2 regions of the Streptomyces sp. NPDC028305 genome follow, and region 1 is predicted to be linked to the other one. Evidence: riboswitches for the same ligand, from Rfam matches in the RefSeq annotation. Region 1 holds a riboswitch; the other holds the start of a gene.

Region 1 (5,729 bases):
AACGCATCAGCCGCGTCTCGGAGTTGCTCGACGTCGACCTCCAGGACCCCGAAGTCCGCATGGAGCTCTGGTTCGCCCTCCACTGGTTGCCGGGCGAACGCTCCTCCCTGGATCACGGCCAGGGCTGAGGGCCTGGTCATCCGGTCCCCGGCCGCGCGCCGCGGGGCCGTCAGCCGCCCGCGCCCAGCACCACCACGTCGTCCGCGTCGAACGCGACGCCGACCCGCTCCCCCTCACCGGGCGCGTCCCGCAGCGCGCACGCCGCCTCCAGGCGCGGCGCGCCCCCGGGCTGGAGGACGAGCGCCACGCGGTCGCCACGGAAGGTGCGCGCGGTCACCGTGCAGGGCAGCCCCTGCTCGGGCGAGGTGAGCCGCACTCCGGCCGGGCGGACCAGCAGCCGGCACGGCCCCGGCGGGGTGCCGTCCGGGACGGGCAGCTTGCCCCAGCGGGTGTCGGCGCTCTCGCCGTTCACGACGGCCTCGACCACATTGTCGAAGCCGAGGAAGCGGGCGACGAACTCGTCGGCGGGCCGCTGCCACACCTCCAGCGGGGTGCCGGTCTGCGCGATGCGCCCGCCGTCCATCACCACCACCCGGTCCGCGAGCGCGAAGGCCTCCCCCTGGTCGTGGGTGACCGCGAGCACCGTCGTCCCCAGCTCGCCGAAGAGCTGGCGCAGTTCGACCACCAGCCGCTCCCGCAGCCCCCGGTCGAGCTGCCCCAGCGGCTCGTCCAGCATCAGCACCGTGGGCCGCGGGGCCAGGGCGCGGGCCAGCGCGACCCGCTGCTGCTCGCCGCCGGACAGCGAGGCGACCGCGCGCCGCTGCGCGCCCGGCAGGCCGACCAGCTCCAGCAGCTCGGCGACCCGGCGCTCCGCCTCGGCGCGCGCCACGTTGCGCATCCGCAGCCCGAAGGCGACGTTGCCGCCCACGTCGCGCTGCGGGAAGAGCTGGTGGTCCTGGAACATCAGGCCCACGCCGCGCCGGTGGGTGGGCACCCCCGACTGGTCCCGGCCGGCCAGCCACACCCGGCCGGTGTGGGCCCGCTCCAGGCCCGCGACCACGCGCAGCAGCGTGGACTTGCCGCCGCCGCTCGGCCCCAGCACCGACACCGTCTCGTGCTCGGCGACCTCCAGGTCCACGGCGTCGAGCGCCGTGCGCTCGCCGTAGCGGACCGTCACCTCGTCCAGTCGCAGCAGCGTCATCAGAACTCCCCCGAACGGTCGGTGCGAATCCGCTCCAGGAGCAGCAGGGAGCCCGCGCACACCAGCATCAGAATCGTGCTCAGGGCCATGGCCTGGCCGTAGTTGAGCTGCCCGGCCCGGCCGAGGAAGCGGGCGACGGCCACCGGGAGGGTCGGGGAGTCGGGCCGCGCGATGAACACCGTCGCCCCGAACTCGCCGAGCGAGACGGCGAACGCGAACCCCGCCGCGACCCCGAGGGCCCGCGCGACCAGCGGCAGATCCACCTCCCGCCAGGCCCGCAGCGGGGACGCGCCGAGCACGGCCGCCGCCTCCCGCAGCCGGTGGTCCACCGCGCGCAGCACGGGCAGCATGGTCCGTACGACGAAGGGCACGCCCACCAGGGCCTGGGCGAGCGGTACGAGGATCCATGAGGCGCGCAGGTCCAGCGGGGGCTCGTCCAGGGCGATGAGGAAGCCGAAGCCGACGGTGACGGCGGAGGTGCCGAGCGGCAGCATCAGCAGCGCGTCGAAGCCCCGCACCAGCCGCCCCGATTTTCTGGTGAGCGCGGCCGCCGCCAAACCGCCCACCACGACCGCGAAGACGGTCGCCACGGCGGCGTAGCGCAGGGAGTTCCAGACGGCGTCCATAGGGGCGACGAAAAACGTCCCGCCGCTGTCCGCCGCGGACTGGAGTGCGCGGTAGTAGTCGAGTCCGTAGCCGCCGGGGGCGTCCAGGGACCGCTCGACCAGGACTCCGAGCGGCAGCAGGATCAGCAGCGCCACGACGGCGAGCACGCCCCACAGCAGCGCCCATTGGGCCGCGCCCTGGGGGCGGCGCGCGGTCTGTTCGGGGTCGACCAGCTTCAGGGCGCCCTCGCGGCGCCGCACGGTCCACGCGTGCAGGGCCAGGACGGCGGCCACCGCCGCGAACTGGAGCAGGGTCAGCACGGCGGCCGTCGGCAGGTCGAGCAGCTGGGCGGTCTCCCGGTAGATCGCGACCTCCAGGGTGGCGTACCGCGGGCCGCCGAGGATCTGGACGACGCCGAAGGAGGTGAAGGTGAACAGGAAGACCATCAGGGCGGCGGCCGCCACGGCGGGCGCCAGCGCGGGCAGTGTCACCCGCCGCCACGCGGCCAGGCGGCTCGCGCCGAGCACCCGCGCGGCCTCCTCCTGACGCGGGTCGAGCTGCGCCCACAGCCCGCCGACGGTCCGTACGACCACCGCGTAGTTGAAGAAGACATGCGCGAGGAGGATCGCCCAGACGGTGGTGTCCAGGCGCACCCCCCACAGCCCGTCCAGCAGCCCGCCCTGGCCGAGCAGGGCCAGGAACGCGGAGCCCGCGACGACGGTCGGCAGCACGAAGGGGACGGTCACCACGGCGCGCAGCAGCCGCTTGCCGGGGAAGGCGAAGCGGGCGAAGACATACGCGCCGGGCAGCGCGACCGCCAGCGTCAGGGCGGTGGAGGCGGCCGCCTGCCAGCCGGTGAACCACAGGATGTCCAGGACCGCCGGATCGGTGAGCACCTCGCCGAACCGGCCCAGCCGCCACTGGCCGTCGACGCGCAGCCCGCGGGCGACGATGGCGGCCACCGGGTAGATGAAGAACAGCGCGAAGAACGCGGCGGGCACGGCCATCAGAGCCAGCCGCAGCGTCGTCCCGCGGAGGTTCGAGCGCCGCGGCCCGGGGCGCGCCCCGGGTTCCCCCGGTGTCTTGGCGGGAGGCTCGGGCCGCTTTACAGGACGAGCGAGGACCATGCCTTGACCCACTGGTCACGGTTCTTGGCGATCTTCTGCGGGGCCAGGGTGGCCGAGTCGGCGATCTTCGCGCCGTACTGCGTGAACAGCTCAGGCAGCTTGGCGTCCTCGCGGGCCGGGTTCACGTACATGTTGAGCGGCACGTCCTCCTGGAACGTCTTGCTCAGCAGGAAGTCCAGCAGCGCCTTGCCGCCCTTGGTATTGGACGCGCCCTTCAACAGGCCCGCGAATTCCACCTGGCGGAAGCAGGTTCCCGTCGCGACCCCTGTAGGGGCCTGCGCGGGGCGCGGCTTGGCGTCGACGACCTCGGCGGGCGGGCTGGAGGCGTACGAGACGACCAGCGGCCGGTCGCCCTTGGCGCCGCCCGCCGAGCCCGAGAACCGGTCGTAGTACGCCTGCTCCCAGCCGTCGACGACCTCGACGCCGTTGGCCCTGAGCTTCTTCCAGTAGTCCTGCCAGCCGTCGTCACCGTACCGGGCGGCGGTGCCCAGCAGGAAGGCGAGCCCGGGAGAGGAGGTGGCCGCGTTCTCGGTGACCAGGAGGTTCTTGTACGCGGGCTTGGTCAGGTCGTCGAAGGTCTTCGGCGGGGCCAGCTTCTTGTCGGCGAAGTACTTGCGGTCGTAGTTGATGCAGATGTCGCCGTAGTCGACCGGGGTGACGCGGTGCGAGGCCTGGTCGAGCTGGAGGGCCGCCGGGACCTTGTCCAGGCCCTTGGCCCGGTAGGGGGTGAACAGGTCGTTGTCGAGCGCGCGGGAGAGCAGGGTGTTGTCGACACCGAAGAAGACGTCGCCCTGGGGGTGCGACTTGGACAGGATCGCCTGGTTGACCGCCGCCCCGGCGTCGCCGCCGGCCTGCACCCGCACCTTGTAGCCGGTCTGCCGGGTGAACTCTTTGAGCACGGCCTTCGACGCGGCGAACGAGTCGTGCGAGACCAGCGTCACGGTCTTGGAGCCGGAGCCGCCGGAGGAGCCGGAGGAGTCCTCGCCGCAGGCGACGAGGGTGGTGAGGCCGAGCGAGCCGAAGAGGGCGGCGACGACGGCATGCCGAAGACGGCGGTTCATATGAGGCTGACTCCCTACGCCGGTATGACCCGGATCAGGTCCGAGGGTCTGCGGCTGAGCCGCACTCTCAGCGCTGTTCGCGCTCCCCTGTCGGAATGTTCACTTGTACGAGATGCCGCGTGTGTGCACGCGGTGGTGCCAGGGCACCGTATCAGCAGCGCCTCAGCGCTCGGCCGCCGCCAACTGTCCGCACGCCCCGTCGATCTCCTGCCCCCGGGTGTCCCGCACGGTCACGGGCACGCCGTGTGCCTCCAGGGCGGCCACGAACGCCTTCTCGTCCTCGGGCCGGGACGCGGTCCACTTGGAGCCGGGCGTGGGGTTGAGCGGGATCAGATTGACGTGCACCCGGCGGCCCTTGAGCAGCCGGCCCAGCAGGTCGGCCCGCCATGCCTGGTCGTTGATGTCCCTGATCAGGGCGTACTCGATGGAGACGCGGCGGCCCGACTTCTCCGCGTACTCCCACGCCGCGTCCAGGACCTCGCGGACCTTCCAGCGGGTGTTGACCGGGACGAGGGTGTCGCGCAGCTCGTCGTCGGGCGCGTGCAGCGACACCGCGAGACGGCACTTGAAGCCCTCGTCGGCGAAGCGCAGCATCGCCGGGACCAGCCCCACGGTCGAGACGGTGATGCCGCGCTGGGACAGCCCGAGGCCGTCCGGCTCCGGGTCGGTCAGCCTGCGGATGGCACCGACGACGCGGTTGTAGTTGGCGAGTGGCTCGCCCATGCCCATGAAGACGATGTTGGACAGCCGCGCGGGCCCGCCCGGGATCTCTCCGTCCCGCAGCGCCCGCATCCCGTCGACGATCTGGTGCACGATCTCGGCGGTGGACAGATTGCGGTCCAGGCCCGCCTGGCCGGTGGCGCAGAAGGGGCAGTTCATGCCGCAGCCCGCCTGGGAGCTGATGCACATGGTGACCCGATCCGGGTAGCGCATCAGCACGGACTCCACGAGCGTGCCGTCGAAGAGCCGCCACAGGGTCTTGCGGGTGGTGTCGTCGTCGCAGCTGATGTGGCGCACCACGCTCATCAGGTCCGGCAGCAGCTCGGCCGCCAGCTTCTCGCGCGCGGCGGCCGGGATGTCGGTCCACTGGGCCGGATCGTGGGTGTAGCGGGCGAAGTAGTGGCGCGAAACCTGGCCGGCGCGGAAGGGCTTCTCGCCGAGGGCGGCGACGGCCTCGCGGCGCTCGGCGGGCGTGAGGTCGGCGAGATGCCGCGGGGGCCTCTTGGCTCCGCGCGGCGCGACAAAGGTGAGTTCTCCGGGCTTGGGCATGGTCTCACCAGTGTCGCAGACGTGCGTACGGCCTCGCGCCACACGTGGTGCGAGGCCGTACGGACGGGGTGACGGGCCGGTCAGCCGCCGCCTACGAAGATCACCATCAGCAGCCAGACCACGGGGGCGGTGGGCAGCAGGGAGTCCAGCCGATCCATGATCCCGCCGTGCCCCGGCAGCAGCCTGCCCATGTCCTTGATGCCCAGGTCACGCTTGATCATGGACTCGCCGAGGTCGCCGAGGGTCGCGCTGACCGCGACGGCGAGCCCGAGCAGCAGCCCCTGCCACCACGCGCCGCCCTTGATCAGGTACTGCATGGACAGCGCGCCCGCGACCATCGCGAAGGCGATCGCGCCGAGCAGCCCCTCCCGGGTCTTGCCGGGGCTGATGCGCGGTGCGAGCTTGTGGCGGCCGAAGCGCCAGCCGACCGCGTACGCGCCGGTGTCGCTGACCACGGTCAGCAAC
Region 2 (5,729 bases), on a different contig from region 1:
GGCAGATCGCCCTGGCGCCGGCGCGCGTCGGTGCACAGATAGAGCCGGGCGTCGGCGAGCTGCCGGCGGGCGGTGGTGGCGGCGGTGGCCATCGGGACGGCTTTCCCCCTGGATCGGCGGCGTACGGGCCGGAGCGGCCGGCCCGTACGCCGCGGGTGGTGATTCGGCGGTTGGTGATTCAGACGGTAGGGACGGTACGGATGGTGCGAACGGTGCGGATGGGTGCGGCGGGTCGGCCGTGGCTTCGGCTCATACGGCGAGCGCCTGGGCGCGGCGCTTCACCTCGGTGCCACGGTTCTCGCGCAGGGCCTGGGCCGGGGTGCCGGGGAGGCTCGGGTCCGGGGTGAAGAGCCACTCCAGCATCTCCTCGTCGCTGAAGCCGTCGTCCTTCAGCAGTGTCAGGGTGCCCACCAGGCCCTTGACGACCTTTTCGTCACCGATGAACTCGGCGGGCACTTGAAGCACCCGGTTCTCGCCACGGCGCACCGCGATCAGCTGACCCTCCTTGACCAGCTGCCGCACGCGCGTCACCTCGACGCCGAGCCGTTCGGCGACGTCGGGGAGGGTGAGCCAGGCGGGGACGAGAGCATCGATCTTTGCGTCAATCTCGGTCACGGGACAAGCCTGCCATCTAGGACTGACAGTGGGTAGTCGGGCACCCGGCACAGCCTCGGCCCAGCCGCCGTCCGCCGGCCCGCGGCCGGGGGCGCCGCCGGGGCGCGGCGAGGATCACAGGACCGCCGACTTCAGCGGCACCGACGGGTCCACGGCGCGGGCGCGGTCCAGCCGGGAGCCCTGTTCGATCAGCTTGCGGCCCTGGGCCAGATCGCGCGGACGGCCGACCGCCAGCAGGGCGACCAGCGCCCCCTCGCGCAGCCAGCACACCGACCAGGCCGCGCCAGACGGGTCGCCGCGCCAGACGAGTTCGTCGGCGGCCGCGTGGTGGCCCGCGTACTGCACGAAGCGGCCGAACTGCTCGGACCAGAAGTACGGCACCGGGTCGTAGACCGAACCGGTGAAGTGCGCGGTCCGGCTGCCGACCACATTGGTGGCGACGGTGCGCGGCCCCTGGAGGGCGTTGTCCCAGTGGTGCACCAGCAGCCGCTCGCCGTAGCGGGCGGAGGGGAACGACGCGCAGTCCCCGACGGCGTAGACGTCCGGCACGGTGGTGCGCAGCTGTTCGTCGGCGACGACGGACCGGTCCGCGGCCAGCTCGACGCCCGAGCCGGCCAGCCAGCCCGTAGCGGGCCGCGCCCCGATGCCGACGACCACCGCGTCGGCCGGCAGCCGGGTGCCGTCGCCGAGCAGCAGCCCCTGCTCGTCCACGGCGGCCACCGCCGCGCCGGTGATCAGCTCGACGCCGTAGTCGGCGTACCAGTCGGCCATGGGGGCGGCGACCTCGGCGGGGAGGGCGCTCGCCAGCGGGCGGTCGGCGGCCTCCACGACGGTCACGGCGCAGCCCGCCTCGCGCGCCGCCGTGGCGAACTCCGCGCCGATCCAGCCCGCCCCGACCACCACGATCTCGCGCTGCCCGGCGAGCACCGGGCGCAGCCGCTCCGCGTCGTCGAGCGTGCGCAGCAGATGCACCCCCGGCACGCCCTCGGAGCCGGGCAGGGTGATCGGCTCGGCGCCGGTGGCGATCACCAGGACGTCGTACGGCACCGGCCCCGACTCGGTCTCCAGCCGCCGCGCGCCGGTGTCCAGGCCCGTGACGGACACGCCGAGCCGCAACTCGACGCCGAGCGCCTCGAAGTCCACGTCGAAGGCGGAGCCCTCGGCCTTGCCGAGCAGCACGGCCTTGGACAGCGGCGGCCGGTCGTACGGCTGGTGCGCCTCGGCGCCGAGCAGCAGGATGGAGCCGGTCCAGCCCTGGTCGCGCAGCGCGACGGCGGTCTGGACTCCGGCCATTCCCGCGCCGACGATCACCACCTGCCGGCCGTTGCTCTCCGGGGATGCCGACTTCGTCGTCGTCTCATCGCTCACACGATCACTCTAGGACGGTGTGCGGTGCCGACCGGAGAACCGACGGACGAGATCTCCGGCACAGCGGGCACTGGCACACCCCGTGGCCGGGGGCTCGCCCTTCCGGGCGGTTCCGGCCTCGTACTAGGGTGGCGGGACGAAGCTCTCGCGGGAGCCCGGACGCACCGGGCTGAGAGGGAGGCTGAAGCGGCCTCCGACCGTACGAACCTGATCCGGGTCATGCCGGCGAAGGGAGGGGCGTCACGCCCATGCACGCATCATCACGTACGCCGTCACGCACATCCTCGGGTACGCGGCCATCCTCGGGTACGCGGCCGGACGGGTCGTACGACGCGCTGGTCATCGGAGGCGGCGTCATCGGCCTGGTCACGGCGTGGCGGGCGGCCCTGCGGGGCCTGCGCACCGCCGTCGCCGACCCGGCGCCCGGCGGCGGCGCGGCCCAGGTCGCGGCGGGGATGCTCGCGGCCGTCACCGAGCTCCACTACGGCGAGCAGACGCTGCTCGCGCTCAACCTGGCCTCCGCGCGCCGCTATCCGGACTTCGTGGCCGAGTTGGAGGAGGCGAGCGGCCAGGACGTCGGCTATCGCGCCTGCGGCACGCTCGCCGTGGCCTTCGACCCCGACGACCGCGCCCAGCTCCGCGAACTCCATGACTTCCAGCGGCGGCTCGGGCTGGAGTCGCAGTGGCTGACGGGGCGCGAATGCCGCCGCCTGGAGCCGATGCTCGCGCCGGGCGTGCGCGGGGGCCTGCGGGTGGACGGGGACCACCAGGTCGACCCGCGGCGGCTGGCGGCGGCGCTGCTGACGGCGTGCGAGCGAGCCGGGGTGGTCTTCCACCGGTCCCGCGCGGAGCGGCTGACGCTCTCGGCGGACCGCGCGACCGGCGCCGAACTCGCCGACGGCACACGGCTGGCGGCCGAGCGTACCGTGCTGGCCGCGGGCAGCCTCAGCGGACGGCTCGCGGGCGTCCCCGAGGACGCGCTGCCCCCCGTGCGCCCGGTCAAGGGCCAGGTGCTGCGGCTGCGCGTGCCGCCCGCGTACGCACCGTTCCTGTCCAGGACCGTACGGGCCGAGGTGCGCGGCGGGCATGTCTATCTGGTGCCGCGCGAGAACGGCGAGCTGGTCGTCGGCGCCACCTCGGAAGAGCTCGGCTGGGACACCACGGTCACCGCGGGCGGCGTCTACGAACTGCTGCGCGACGCCCATGAGCTGGTGCCCGGCATCACCGAGCTGCCGCTCGTCGAGACCTGCGCCGGGCTGCGCCCCGGCTCCCCCGACAACGCGCCGCTGCTGGGCCCGAGCGCGCTGCCCGGGCTGTCCGTGGCCACCGGCCACTACCGCAACGGCGTTCTCCTCACCCCCGTCACGGGCGATGTCATGGCCGAGGTGCTGACGCGCGGTGAGCTCCCGGACGAGGCCCGGCCGTTCTCACCGCGGCGCTTCCCCGCCGCCCACCCCACCCCACCCGTACCGCAGGAGCAGCCCGCATGAGCGCCTCCATGACCGTCTCCGTGAACGGCGAGCCCCGCGAGCTCCCCGGCGGCACGACCCTCGACCTGCTGGTCGCGGAGCTGACCCGGGCGCGCTCGGGGGTCGCCGCGGCAGTCAACGAACAGGTCGTCCCGCGCGGCCAGTGGCCCGCCACCCCGCTCGGCGACGGGGACCGGGTCGAGGTCCTCACCGCGGTCCAAGGAGGCTGAACCCCGGATGGCCGAAACGATGCACAACACGACGTACACCACGATGCGCCCTGCCCCGGACCCGGACCCGGACCTCGATCCGGACCCGCTCACCATCGCGGGGACCGCCTTCTCCTCCCGTCTGATCATGGGCACCGGCGGGGCGCCCAGCCTGGAGATCCTGGAGCGCTCGCTGCTGGCCTCCGGCACGCAGCTCACCACCGTCGCGATGCGCCGCCTGGACCCCACCGTGCAGGGCTCGGTCCTGTCGGTGCTCGACCGGCACGGCATCCGCGTGCTGCCCAACACCGCCGGGTGCTTCACGGCCGGGGAGGCGGTGCTGACCGCCCGGCTCGCGCGGGAGGCGCTCGGCACCGACTGGGTGAAGCTGGAGGTGGTGGCCGATGAGCGCACCCTGCTCCCCGACCCGGTCGAGCTGCTGGACGCCGCCGAGACGCTGGTGGACGACGGCTTCACCGTCCTGCCGTACACCAACGACGACCCGGTGCTGGCCCGCAGGCTGGAGGAGGTGGGCTGTGCCGCGATCATGCCGCTGGGCTCCCCCATCGGCTCCGGTCTCGGCATCCGCAATCCGCACAATTTCCAGCTGATCGTCGAGCGCGCCACGGTCCCGGTGATCCTGGACGCGGGCGCGGGCACCGCCTCGGACGCGGCGCTCGCCATGGAGCTGGGCTGCGCGGCGGTGATGCTGGCGTCCGCCGTCACCCGGGCGCAGGAACCCGTCCTGATGGCCGAGGCCATGCGGCACGCGGTCCGGGCCGGACGGCTGGCCCACCGAGCCGGCCGCATCCCGCGCCGCCACTTCGCCCACGCGTCCTCACCCGCCGAGGGGCTCGCCGCGTTCGACCCGGAGCGCCCGGACTTCGGGTAGGCCGGTGAGCGGCTAGCGTGGGTGGCATGGTGGCCGACCGGATCGAGCGCGAGGTGTACATCCCGGCGCCCGTCGACCGCGTATGGCGGGTGCTGACGACCCCGGAGCACATCCGCGCCTGGTACGCGTTCGGGGGCTGCGAGATCGACCCGCGCCCCGGCGGGACGCTCCGCTTCCGCTGGGACGAGCAGGGCGAGTTCCACGGCCGGGTGGAGCGGGCGGTGCCGGACGCACTGTTCCGCTTCCGTCTGGCCAGCGAGCCGGACCAGCCCCTGGGCGCGGCGCCGGGCGACTCGACCCTGGTGGAGTTCGCCCTCTCCCCCGAGGGCCCCGGCACCCGGCTCCGCCTGGCCGAGAGCGGCATCCGGGCACTCGCGGTCCCGGACGCCGCGAAGGCCAAGCACGCGGAGTACGCGGCGGCGACCTGGACCACCGCGCTGGAGGAACTGGCCGCGCTGGCCGCCGCGTCCCACAACTAAGACTTGATCCGCAGTTCACCAGGGGGTGAGCTGTGGACTGCACGCGGGGCGGGGTCCGGGCTTTCCGACGTGGTCACGCACGGGGCGTGTCTCATCCGGGGTCGCTCGGTCCCGCCGTCCGGCGTTCGGTGAGCAGAGGTCCCAGGCTGACGTGGGACTGCCACGCGACCAGCACCCCGAGGGGTGTTCTGGCACGGTGTGGTTGACTCACTCAGGGCCTCTTCCAGCCCTTCGTTGAAGATGATCTGTGCGTGCCGCGACCTGGCGGAATCCAGTCGGGCCGTCTTGGGGTCGTCGGGGTCGGCCAGGTCCACGAAGGCGGCCAGCGCTGCGGATACCAGGTCGCGTTTGCCGACGAGTGCGCAGGCAATGCACTTGTGTTCCCGGTCGCGCAGGGACTTGGTGACGCGCTCGCCGCACAGGCAGTGCTGGGACAAGGCCGTTGACCAAGTGGAGGCGCGTACGAGGCGGCCACCGGCGGCCTTACATTCGATGTCCAGGGCGGAGATGAGCGTGCCGGGCGTGGTCTGGGAGAGGCGCTTGCCCCACAGCCGGTACCAGGTGCGGATGTCGCAGTCCTCCACCGTGAGACGGGGGCCGTGGACGGCGATGATCTCCCGTGCGATCTGGCGGGCGCGGTGGCGCCGGTACTCGGCAGCGGACGCGGCGGCTTCGGCCTGGCGGGCGCGCATCTCCC

The links. Region 1 has a riboswitch for thiamine pyrophosphate ahead of ACZ4WQ_RS45595 (thiamine ABC transporter substrate binding subunit). Riboswitches for the same ligand answer to the same signal wherever they lie in the genome.
Region 2: it holds a riboswitch for thiamine pyrophosphate, as region 1 does, so the genes downstream of both, thiO (glycine oxidase ThiO) here and ACZ4WQ_RS45595 (thiamine ABC transporter substrate binding subunit) in region 1, are expected to answer to the same signal.

What each region holds. Positions count from the first base shown of each region.
Region 1 is NZ_JBVHTN010000015.1:75,510-81,238, reverse strand. Features, by position in the region: gene ACZ4WQ_RS45610 (PucR family transcriptional regulator ligand-binding domain-containing protein) at 1-128, shown strand, start outside; gene ACZ4WQ_RS45605 (ABC transporter ATP-binding protein) at 170-1,201, opposite strand; gene ACZ4WQ_RS45600 (ABC transporter permease) at 1,201-2,814, opposite strand; gene ACZ4WQ_RS45595 (thiamine ABC transporter substrate binding subunit) at 2,913-3,995, opposite strand; TPP riboswitch at 3,990-4,094, opposite strand; gene rlmN (dual-specificity RNA methyltransferase RlmN) at 4,158-5,264, opposite strand; gene ACZ4WQ_RS45585 (phosphatidate cytidylyltransferase) at 5,345-5,729, opposite strand, start outside.
Region 2 is NZ_JBVHTN010000001.1:385,568-391,296, forward strand. Features, by position in the region: gene thiE (thiamine phosphate synthase) at 1-92, opposite strand, end outside; gene ACZ4WQ_RS01755 (Rv2175c family DNA-binding protein) at 250-615, opposite strand; gene ACZ4WQ_RS01760 (NAD(P)/FAD-dependent oxidoreductase) at 730-1,908, opposite strand; TPP riboswitch at 2,121-2,234, shown strand; gene thiO (glycine oxidase ThiO) at 2,232-3,473, shown strand; gene thiS (sulfur carrier protein ThiS) at 3,482-3,682, shown strand; gene ACZ4WQ_RS01775 (thiazole synthase) at 3,726-4,553, shown strand; gene ACZ4WQ_RS01780 (SRPBCC domain-containing protein) at 4,580-5,032, shown strand; gene ACZ4WQ_RS01785 (transposase) at 5,029-5,729, opposite strand, start outside.